One region of the Halomonas sp. A3H3 genome, then DNA from elsewhere that is predicted to be linked to it. Evidence: predicted binding sites of a transcription regulator. Region 1 holds the regulator's gene; the other holds the start of a gene.
The links. The regulator sigma-54, encoded in region 1, starts transcription at its own class of promoters, with help from an activator protein. The targets are predictions, from matches to a motif close to TGGCACNNNNNTTGCTNT.
Positions count from the first base shown of each region.

Region 1 (5,463 bases):
GCCACGGCTTTTTAGGTACCCAAAAGGGCAGTAGTCACTCTCTTTCTTGCATGCTGATTGCCCAAGACGCGAGCGGTATGCAGCGTGATTATGACTACACCTCTGCCCGTGACCCCAAGGCGCTACGTGACCCCGCTGAGGTGGGGCGCGAAGCCGCGATGCGTACGCTGCGCAGGCTAGGTGCTAAACGGCCGCCAACGGGCACCTTTCCGGTGCTGTTTGACCCATCGTTGGCCAGTGGCTTGGTTGGCCACCTGCTCGGTGGGTTAGCCGGTGGTGCGCTTTACCGGCAGGCCTCGTTTTTGTGCGACCGGCTCGGTACACCATTGTTTCCCGACTGGTTTAGTCTCGAAGAGCGGCCAATGGAGATTGGCGCCACGGCAAGCTCACCGTTTGATGGCGAGGGCGTGCAAACGCGCAATAATCGCTTTATCGATCAGGGACGCATTGCCAGCTATATGCTCTCTTCTTACAGCGCTCGTCGTCTCGATATGCAAACCACGGGCAATGCCGGTGGGGCACGTAACGTGCGTTTAGCAACGCCACTGCAATCACGCGAAAGCTTGTTGCAAGAGATGGGGCGGGGTATTTGGGTGACTGAGTTGATGGGCCAAGGTGTCAACGGTGTGACCGGTGACTATTCCCGCGGTGCAGCAGGTTTTTGGGTCGAAAATGGAAAGGTGCAGTACCCGGTCGAAGAGTTCACCATTGCTGGAAACCTGGAGCGGATGTTTGCTGGCTTAGTAGGTATTGGCGATGACACTGATACCCGTGGCAGTGTTCACACGGGTAGCTGGTTGATTGATGCCATGACCGTGGCGGGGGACTAACAAGTCAAGCGGCGGCTTACTGATCCTCCTCAAAGCGGGCGTCGAACAGCGCTTGAATCGCTTCAAGCGCCTGTTCGGCGTCATCGCCTTCGGCGGTGATTCTAAGCTCGGTGCCACAAGGTGCGGCAAGCATCAGCAGTGACATGATATTGGCGGCGTCGGCGGCCTGTTGCTGTTTGTAAACGCGTATGTTTGCCGTGAACTGTTGGCCGCATTTGACCAGTTTTGTCGCCGCGCGAGCGTGTAGCCCGCGTTGATTGGTAAGTGTAAGTATGCGTTCTGGCACCCTGGTTCCTTTTCGCCGAGTGGTGTCATTAATGGATAGACGCGCTTAAGAGGTCTCTGGCCGCTCGTTAGGTGTGGAAGCGCTGACGAGGGGAGCGGCCAACTGTTCGCTTATGGTGTAGTGCAGACCCAGTTCGCGGTGGCGAAGTTGAACTTCGCCCATGCTAGGAGTCAATTTTTCCGCTAACTTCTCGGCCATATAGACCGAGCGGTGCTGGCCACCAGTACAGCCAATCGCGATAGTCATGTAGCTACGTTGGCTATTCTGGTAAGCGGGTAGCCAACGCTCTAGCCAGGCCAAGATGTCGTCGCTCATGGCATCAACAATCGGATAGCTGTTCAAAAAAGCCACGATTTCCGCGTCGCGGCCAGTGAATTGGCGCAGCGTTGGATCCCAGTACGGATTTGGCAGGCAGCGCACATCGAAGACCAGGTCGGCGTCTAACGGTACGCCGCGTTTATACCCAAACGATTCCAGCGTTAGCGTCAGCTTGTCGCGCCGCTGATGGGCTACTTGGTCGGTAATGCGACGGCGTAAATCGTGCACCGATAATCGTGATGTATCGATCAATAGGTCGGCCAGATCGCGAATATCCTCTAGCGTCGTCTCTTCTTTATTGATCGCCTCTTCCAGCGTCATTTCGCTATCGCGGGTCAGCGGATGACGGCGACGCGTTGCTGAGTAACGCTCAAGCAGTATGCGCGCATCGGTGGTCAGGTAAATAACTTGAAAGTCGATTTTACGCTGGCGCAACTCGTCTAATAAAGAGGGCAGGCGCTCCAGAGCTCCCGGCAAATTGCGGGCATCAATACTCACCGCTAAATGTGCTCGGTCGCCCTGGTCACGCAGTTCATCCACCAACGACCCCAGCAACATAGCTGGGAGGTTATCAATCGCGTAGTAGCCAAGATCTTCCAGCGCTTGCAAGGCGATAGATTTACCTGACCCGGAGCGGCCGCTAATGATCACCAGTTGCATAGAGTCTCTCTTTGCTTTGATCAAGCTGCGTTGAGGGTGGTGAGCGGATAACCTGCTGTGATCTGCCCTGAACAGGGTTTCAGACCCTTAGGCCGCTGATTGCTCGCGAATTTTGGCGGTAATCAGCTCAAGCAGTTCGCGCTGGCTGGCTGCTTTACGCAGTTGCTGGCGCGTGTCCGCATCATTCATGATGGTCGCTACCTGACCCAGCAGTGAGAGATGCGTGTCATCTGCCTCTTCGGGTACCAACAGGACAAACACCAGATCTACCGGGTCGCCGTCGATAGCGTCAAAATCGATCGCTTCAGCCAGTTTCAAAAATCCAGCGATAGGGGCGTTGCAGTGGGGGCTACGCGCATGAGGAATAGCCACGCCGTTACCAATACCCGTACTACCTAAGCGCTCGCGGCCGATTAAACGGCTAAACACTTCTTGGCTGTCCAGGCTGGGGATATTTTGGGCGATAAAGGTGCTGTAAAACTCCAGCACCCTTTTTTTGCTGCCCCCGGGGACGTCGAACAGAACGCGTTCCGGGGGGAGTATGGTTTCCAACGTCATTGAATTAACGCACACCGGCGCCTTGGGCGCGAGCTTGTGCTTTTTCCTTGTGTTTAACGAGTTGACGGTCGATTTTGTCCGCTAGTGCGTCGATAGCGGCGTACATATCACTGTCTAGGGCTTCCGCATGTAAGTCAGCACCTGCGGCGTGCAGCGTACAGGCGGCCTGCTGGCGCTCTTTCTCCACTGATAAGGTGACTTGCACCGTAGTTATATTGTCGTAATGGCGCTCTACACGCTCAAGCTTTTCGTTGACATAGTCACGCAAGGCGTCAGTCAGTTCTACGTGATGACCAGTGATATTTACTTGCATTGACGTGCTCCTTATCCATCGGACTGTACTTCGATTGTAACCCTTTTTGCCGCGTTGCAAAGCCCTTGTCGAGAGTTTCCCTGAAACGTTAACGAAGTTAGCGCAAACGACGCCGTTCACTGGAAGAGGGAATGCCCATGGCTTCACGGTATTTCGCCACCGTACGACGCGCCACTTGAATCCCTCCTTCGCCTAATAGCGTCACTAAGCGGCTGTCTGAAAGCGGCTTGCCGGGCGGCTCCTCTTGAATCAGTTTCTTGAGTCGTGCACGGATGGCGGTGCTGGAGTGGCTGTCGCCATCTTGACCGCTCACCTGGCTTGAGAAAAAGTATTTGAGTTCAAACACACCACGGGGTGTATGGATATATTTTTGCGTCGTTACCCGTGAAATAGTCGACTCGTGCATCTCCACGGCTTCGGCAATGTCGGCCAGTATCAGTGGTTTCATGGCTTCTTCGCCGTGCTCTAAAAAGCCAATCTGGCGGGTAATGATTTCGCGACCAACACGCAGCAGCGTATCGTTTCGGCTAGAGAGGCTCTTGATCAACCAGCGCGCTTCCTGCAAGTGCTCTTTGAGAAACTGGTTGTCATCGCTTTTATCCGCACGCTTAATCAAGCTGGCGTAGTCGGGCTGAATGCGCAGCCGTGGCAGGGCCTCGGGGTTGAGCTCTAAATGCCAGCCTTCATTATCGTGGCGGACGACTAGATCGGGGGTGACATAGCTGTCATCGGTGTCGCCGTAGGCGCTGCCTGGGCGTGGGTCTAGGCTGCGAATAAGCAGGATGACATCGGCCAGCTGTTCGTCGTCGAGCCCTAGACGGCGTTTCAGCAGACGCATATCGTCTTTGCCAAGCGCTTCGAGAAACTGCCGCACCAAGCGGCGGGCGGGAACCAGCAGTGGCGTATCATCGGGGAGAGCTGCGAGCTGCAGCATCAAGCACTCACGCAAGTCACGGGCAAATATGCCGGTCGGCTCAAACTGCTGGAGCTTGAGTAGAATGGTTTCCACTTCGCGCTGGCTTAGCCCGTCAATGCCCTGGGCACGAAGCCCTTCACGGATGTCGTTGAGCGGCTGGGTCAGGTAGCCGTTGGCGTCTAGCGCGTCGATTAAGCTTTCCGCGACAAGCTGCTCGCGAGCGCTAAAATCGGTCATGGCGAGTTGCCACAGCAGGTGGCCATGAAGGCTCTGCCCGGCTGCCTGGCGCTCAAAGTCGGGGCCTTCGCTGCTGCCCCCCTGGCTTCCCATATCTTGATAGGTATCTGACCAGTCGCTATCTACCGAGAGCTCAGTAGGGATGCTCTCTGACCACTCTTCTTCCTTAGGCTCGCTGACAGCCTGTTCACTAAATTCATCTTCCTGCTCCAGCATGGGATTGGCATCGAGGGCCTGCTGAATTTCTTGACGAAGATCCAGCGTAGAGAGTTGCAGCAGCGCAATGGCCTGCTGCAACTGGGGCGTCATGGTCAGCTGTGTGCCGATACGCAGTTGGAGAGAAGCTTTCATGACCATCTGAGAACCACTCGTTAATCAGAATGCTCCACCCTAGTGCGAGTGAGTGCTTGGCGCAAGTGCAATAAGCATGCCATTGGTCGTAAAGTTGTTTTAAAGCGCTATTTAGGGGTGATTAAGGCAAAAACATTACAGGCGAAAATCGGCGCCCAAATACACATCCCTTACTTTTTGGTTGGTGAGAATCGAGGCGGGCGAGCCACTGGCGATGATTTGCCCATCGCCGACGATATAGGCGATATCGCAAATGTCTAGTGTTTCACGCACGTTGTGATCGGTGATCAGCACGCCGATATGGCGCTGTTTCAGTGCACGAATGATGGTTTTAATCTCACCTACCGAGATGGGGTCAACGCCCGCAAAAGGCTCATCGAGCAGAATAAAAGCGGGCTCTGTGGCTAGCGAGCGGGCTATTTCTACACGCCTGCGCTCGCCGCCCGAAAGGCTCATGCCCAGGTTGTCGCGAATATGGGTGATATGGAAGTCTTCGAGTAGCGCTTCCAGGCGCTGTTCGCGATCGCTGCGGTTAAGCTCTTTGCGGGTCTCGAGTATCGCCATAATATTCTCGGCAACCGAGAGTTTGCGGAAAATAGACGCCTCTTGAGGTAGATAGCCAATCCCCGCGGCTGCGCGCTCGTGCATGGGGGCGCGCGTTAAATCCACATCGTCGATACCCACCTTGCCAGCGTCGGATTTGACCAGCCCAACAATCATATAAAATGAGGTGGTTTTGCCCGCGCCGTTGGGGCCCAAAAGGCCAACGACACTGCCTTGGGATATCTCCAGATTGATGTCTTTGACCACTCGGCGGCGTTTGTAGCTTTTAGCCAGGTGGTGGGCATAAAGGGTTTTGATCGGCGCAGTGTCAGCAGTGGCCACAGCTAGGCTCCCTATTGTTCAGGCTGAAGGGTCATGCGTATGCGCTGGGGCTCGCTGCCATCAACGTCAGAGCGCGCTTGAATCACTTCTCGGTCAATAAAATACTCAA
Region 1 covers NZ_HG423343.1:5,106,415-5,111,877, reverse strand. The annotation lists gene pmbA (metalloprotease PmbA) at 1-830, shown strand, start outside; gene HALA3H3_RS23255 (HPr family phosphocarrier protein) at 847-1,116, opposite strand; gene rapZ (RNase adapter RapZ) at 1,162-2,094, opposite strand; gene HALA3H3_RS23245 (PTS sugar transporter subunit IIA) at 2,182-2,652, opposite strand; gene hpf (ribosome hibernation-promoting factor, HPF/YfiA family) at 2,657-2,965, opposite strand; gene HALA3H3_RS23235 (RNA polymerase factor sigma-54) at 3,063-4,475, opposite strand; gene lptB (LPS export ABC transporter ATP-binding protein) at 4,605-5,354, opposite strand; gene lptA (lipopolysaccharide transport periplasmic protein LptA) at 5,366-5,463, opposite strand, start outside.

Region 2 (5,463 bases), 480 kb from region 1:
GTAGGGCATGCTGAAAGGAGAGAATGCCAGCTTGTTCGCAGGCGCGGTGCTTATTGCTGACATACACATGAGAGGCGGGATCGTCCCCGACCACAACCACGGCTAGTCCCGGTGCCCGTCCGCCGGTTTGACGGCGTGCAGCGATCTTTTCGGCAACCTGTTGGCGGACAGTAGCAGCGATGGCTTTGCCATCGATTAGTTGGGCGGTCATGTAATGGAGTCCCTGTGAATGTTAAAAATAGCCTAGGCATTAAAGCGCTCAAGCCACAGCGCTTTAAAGGCGGTAATTTTCGCACGCTGGAGCATCCAGGCAAAGCGCCTTCACGAACAATCACTTTAATGGTTGACTTTAAAATTAAAAATAGTAATATATGCCTCGCTTGAGACGGGCAGCACGGTAGCGTCTAAGGTGATAAAAATCGGGATGTAGCGCAGTCTGGTAGCGCGCCTGCTTTGGGAGCAGGATGTCGGGGGTTCGAATCCCTCCATCCCGACCAATCACTTAGCATGAAAGGTAGTAGTTTGCTTTTCCAAGCTGCAGTTGTGGTCTAGTGCTCATCGGTATTCGTATTATATGAATACTATATGTGCGCCCATAGCTCAACCGGATAGAGCAACGGCCTTCTAAGCCGTAGGTTGCGGGTTCGATTCCTGCTGGGCGTGCCACCTAATTCAGTGGTAACAACCTGTCAGAATCATATCTTCAAGCGCATGCTATTTGTTCTACGTAAGATTGTCTTTGGTGGGTGTAGCTCAGGGGTAGAGCCCCGGATTGTGACTCCGGTGGTCGTGGGTTCAAATCCCATCATCCACCCCAGTGACAATATTTGCGTTTCCAGTTTTAGGTTGTGGTGGGTGTAGCTCAGTGGTAGAGCCCCGGATTGTGACTCCGGTGGTCGTGGGTTCAAGTCCCATCATCCACCCCATTACCCCAGCATATATCGCTTCTGCTATTTTTAATTTCCTTTTAGTTTACCCCTTCTTTTAGAGAGTATGCCCTTAACTGGGGTTTTTGTGTTTCTGGCTTTTAGACTCCTCCTTTATTGTAGCTAGCGCGGCATCACCTTAATGCGGTTACCCGCCATATGGGTGAGCGGCTCAGGCCTGCCCAGCAAATACCCCTGCGCGTAGTTGATTCCCATGTGGTGCAAAATATCCAGCGTTGCCTGGGTTTCCACAAATTCAGCAATGGTTTCAATTCCTAACGCCTTGCCGACGGCATGAATCGCCTCAACCATCGCCCGATCAATCGGATCCTGATGCACATTGCGGATAAAATTACCGTCAATTTTCAAATAATCGACGGGCAACTGCTTCAAATAACTAAAAGAGGAGAGGCCGGTACCAAAGTCATCCAGTGCAAAGCGACAGCCGTACTCTTTAAGGGTGACAATTATTTCACTCACGCTTGAGAGTTGGGCAATGGCGGTGCTTTCGGTAATTTCAAAGCAGAGCGTGCCGTGGGGCAGGCCTGCCATGGCGACCTGAGTAATAAGGTCGTGACAAAAATCCGCATCGGAAAGCGACGCACCTGAAAGATTGATCCCCCATAAGCTGTGAGGTGGCAGCGTCGCATGGCGGTTTTGATCCCCTAGCCAGGCTAGGGTGTTACGAATCACCCAGCGGTCAATGCGCTCCATAAAGTGATAACGCTCGGCAGCGGGTAGAAAGCTACCTGGCGCGATGATCTCTCCATGCTCTTCAAGTCGCAGCAGAATTTCCCGGTAGCCAGGGCCAGTGGCGCAAATGGCTGCAATGGGTTGGGCGAAAAGACGGAAGGTGTCGTTATCCAAGCCATTTTGCAAGCGTTGTACCCACTGCAGTTCGCCGTGTTTCTCCAGTAATGCATGATCGTCAGGCTGATAGCAGTGGATGCGATTGCGGCCTGCCTCTTTCGCGGCGTAGCACGCAGCGTCAGAGGCGTGGAGAGCCTGGCTCAACTGCATGGGCTGAGCGGCGTTGAGTTCAACCAAACCAATGCTTACGCCGATACCAAAGGTATGGCCCTGCCAAGAAAAACGATACTGCTCAATATCGCAGCGTAACGCTTCCGCAATCGTCAATGCTCGCTCTATACCGCAATCGGGTAGCAACAAAGCGAATTCATCGCCACCCAGGCGGGCGGCGATATCGCTGCTGCGCACATGGTCTTTAAATTTTAACGCCAATTGGCGCAGCAGCTCATCTCCAGCGAGATGGCCGCAGGTGTCATTGACGATTTTGAACTGATCGAGATCCAGGTAACACAGCACATGGTGGCCATCGTCGCGATTAAGTAGCGCAGTCAGTGCTGATTCGAAGGCGCGGCGGTTGAGCAGGTCGGTCAGGTTGTCATGGCTGACCTGATAGCTCAGCTGTTCGGTCAACTGGCGAGTGAGGCTAACATCCTGAAAAACGACCACTGCACCTAAGGTAATGCCGCTGCGCGAACGTATTGGTGAAGCGCTGTGTTGGATGGGGGTATGCGAGTGATCACGACTGACCAGTAGGCAGTGCTCGGTGGAGTGCACCGGAGTTAGTTGAGTGAGCACTTGCCGGGCCGGGTTGTTTAGCGGTTGGCCACTGGCTTCATCGAGTAGTTGATACACCACGTAAATGGGTTTATCCATGGCCTCTTCGAGTGTCCATCCGGTCAAGCGCTTAGCTTCCGCATTGATAAACGTTACGTTGCCACTAGCGTCGCAGGTAATAACGCCATCACCGATCGATGCCAGGGTAGTACGGGCAAGGTCGCGTTCGCGGTTTAACTGCTCCTGCAGCTGTTTGCGCTCGGTAATATCGCGCACCATCCCTGAGCGCTCTGACGCGGAACCGCTGGCTCCTTCGCTGACTTGTATTTCCAGGTGGCGCACCTGCATATCTGCGCAGCGGCGTTTAATTTCATGGCGTGCTCCGGGGCTGAGGGAGCGGGTTGGCAATAGCTGCGAGACAGGTTGGCCAATAATCTGTTTGGCGTCGACCTCGAAGAGTTGCTCCGCTCCAGGGTTAAGGCTGGTCAGGGTGCCGTCTGCCTGCCAGGTAATCACGCCATCGCGGAGATTGCGAAGCATCACGCGGGTATGTCCAACGGCGCTTTCAAGGGCAGCGGTTACGCGATTATAGCTCGCCGCTATTTCGCCCACTTCGGTAAACGGGTCGGCGTCAATTCGCTGGCGCATATCACCCTGCTGTTCATGCTGGCGCATATGCTCAAGCAGTTGGTTCAACTCATTTTTGGCGCCATGCTCGGCGAGATTGAGGCCCATCTTTTCTGCTTCAGGTGAGACGCGTATGGGCAGGAAGCGCCGGGTAATGCGGAACAGTAGCCAGGCGCTGCCAAAGCTCCAAACGCCGCACACCACAACACCGATCAACTGAACGCCAAACTGAGCGGATCGCGACAAGCCACTATCCATCAGTGTTAAGTCAGCGACCCAGGGCAGTGCTAGCGTACCCCATACGCCCGCGACGAGGTGCGAGGGTATGGCGCTGACTGCATCATCAATATGTTTGCTTATCAGCCATTCGCTGATCAGTACCATCAGTACGCCACTAACCGCACCCAGCCCAAATGCCGCCGATAAGGAGATCACATGAGCGCTGGCGGTGACGGCGACCAAGCCCGCAATGGCGCCATTAATCGCATACATAACGTCGGCGTAGCGCCGAGTGCGTAGCCCCATCAGCATGCCCGAAAGGATGCCGCCGACGGCGCCCAAAACAGTATTGGCTATTATGCTGGGTATTTGCTCGGTAACGGCCAGGGTGCTACCGCCGTTAAAGCCAAACCAGCCTAAGATCATAAACAGTGCGCCTAACATGGCGAGGGGTAAGTTGCCTGAAGGGAAGGCAGTAGGTGGTTTACCGTGGCTGAAGCGTCCGCTGCGTGGCCCAATACACAGTACCGCTGCCAGGGCGACCCAACCGCCTACGCTATGTACGACCGTGGAGCCCGCAAAGTCGACAAACCCTAGCGCCCCTAACCAGCCTTCCGCGCCATCCAAAAGCCCGCTCCATGCCCAATGCCCAAAAACCGGATAGATAACCAAGGCTATCCAGAGGGCCGTCCAGGTATAGGCTAAAAAGGGCATACGTTCTGCCACTGCGCCCGACACAATGGTAGCGGCGGTGGCGCAGAACATTGCTTGGAAAATAAAAACGGTAATCACCCAGTGGCTGGAGGCTTCTAATTGCCAACCAAACAGCGTTGTGCCGATTAAGCCGTGGTGAGAGTCGCCAAACATGAGACCAAAACCGACTAACCAAAAAATACTGACGGCAATGGCAAAGTCCGCTACGTTTTTCATAGCGACGTTGATAGCATTCTTGGTGCGCGTAGTGCCCGCTTCCAGGCAGAGAAAGCCAGCTTGCATCACAAATACCAGAGCAGCGGCCCAGAGCACCCAGAGCATATCGAGCAACGAGCTGTCCAAATTTAGCGTGGTAGGCATGGTGTTTTCCTTAGTATCTTTTGGTGCAAGTGCGCTTCTTTTTGGTGCTTTGTTTGTTTTAAGCGGAAGGAGGGGGAACCGTTGCACCGGTGCTAACTGACTGCTATTCAGGTTTCCTAATAGAAACTAAGCAATTGTTATGCCGCTAATAGTGAAGTCATCCTTTTTAACGCTAATGGCAGCATTAATTACTGATTTTTAGAAATAAAATAGCGTTTTCTACTGTGTTAATGCGCATTGATTGGTGATATTTTTCAATTAGTTATAGATCTTCAATTGTGGTTCATAAACGCTGAAAAGGGAGTGCATCAAGATGGCGCGTCAAACGGTAGTTTTGGGAGCAGGCATGGTCGGTGTCAGCATTGCCTGGCATCTGCGCCAGCGTGGGCATGAGGTGACCCTGGTAGATCGCCTTCAGCCTGGCCGCGAAACCTCGTTTGGCAATGCGGGTATCATTCAGCGGGAAGCGGTAAGGCCTTACCCTTTTCCCCGCGACGTTAAAACGCTCCTCAGCGTTTTACCTAACCGTCGGGTAGATATTCGTTACCGCCCCGCGGGTATGGTCAACGCCGCCTCCCCGCTATTGCGCTACTGGATGAACTCAGCGCCGAAGACTTACCAGAAAATCGTGCCGGAATACGCCTCACTGATTCAGCTTTCGCTAAAAACCCACGGCCCGATGATTGAAGCCGCAGGCGCTGAGCACTTGGTGCGCAGGCAGGGATGGCTTGAGCTATATCGCACGCCTGAAAAACTTGCTGCGCGGATAACCGAGGCCGAAGAAGCACGGCGCCTTTATGGCGTGCAGTTTGAGCAACTGGATAAGGCGGCTCTTGCGCAGAAAGAGCCCTCTTTGAGTGACACCATTATCGGCGCAATTCACTGGCTTGATCCCTGGACGGTTGCTGATCCAGGTGGGTTGGTCGCGGCTTACGCCCAAGCGTTTAGTAATGATGGCGGGCGTATTTTGCAGTCGGATATCAAGTCGGTTCAGCAAATGGGTGATCGCTGGCAGGTCAATACCGCTGCTGAA
Region 2 covers NZ_HG423343.1:4,630,052-4,635,514, reverse strand. The annotation lists gene folD (bifunctional methylenetetrahydrofolate dehydrogenase/methenyltetrahydrofolate cyclohydrolase FolD) at 1-211, opposite strand, end outside; gene HALA3H3_RS26965 (hypothetical protein) at 226-384, shown strand; tRNA gene HALA3H3_RS21045 (tRNA-Pro) at 421-497, shown strand; tRNA gene HALA3H3_RS21040 (tRNA-Arg) at 590-666, shown strand; tRNA gene HALA3H3_RS21035 (tRNA-His) at 743-817, shown strand; tRNA gene HALA3H3_RS21030 (tRNA-His) at 852-926, shown strand; gene amt (ammonium transporter) at 1,050-4,430, opposite strand; gene HALA3H3_RS21020 (NAD(P)/FAD-dependent oxidoreductase) at 4,744-5,463, shown strand, end outside.
Region 2: amt (ammonium transporter) is a predicted target of sigma-54. The motif match lies at 4,558-4,575, and genes of this name have one in related genera.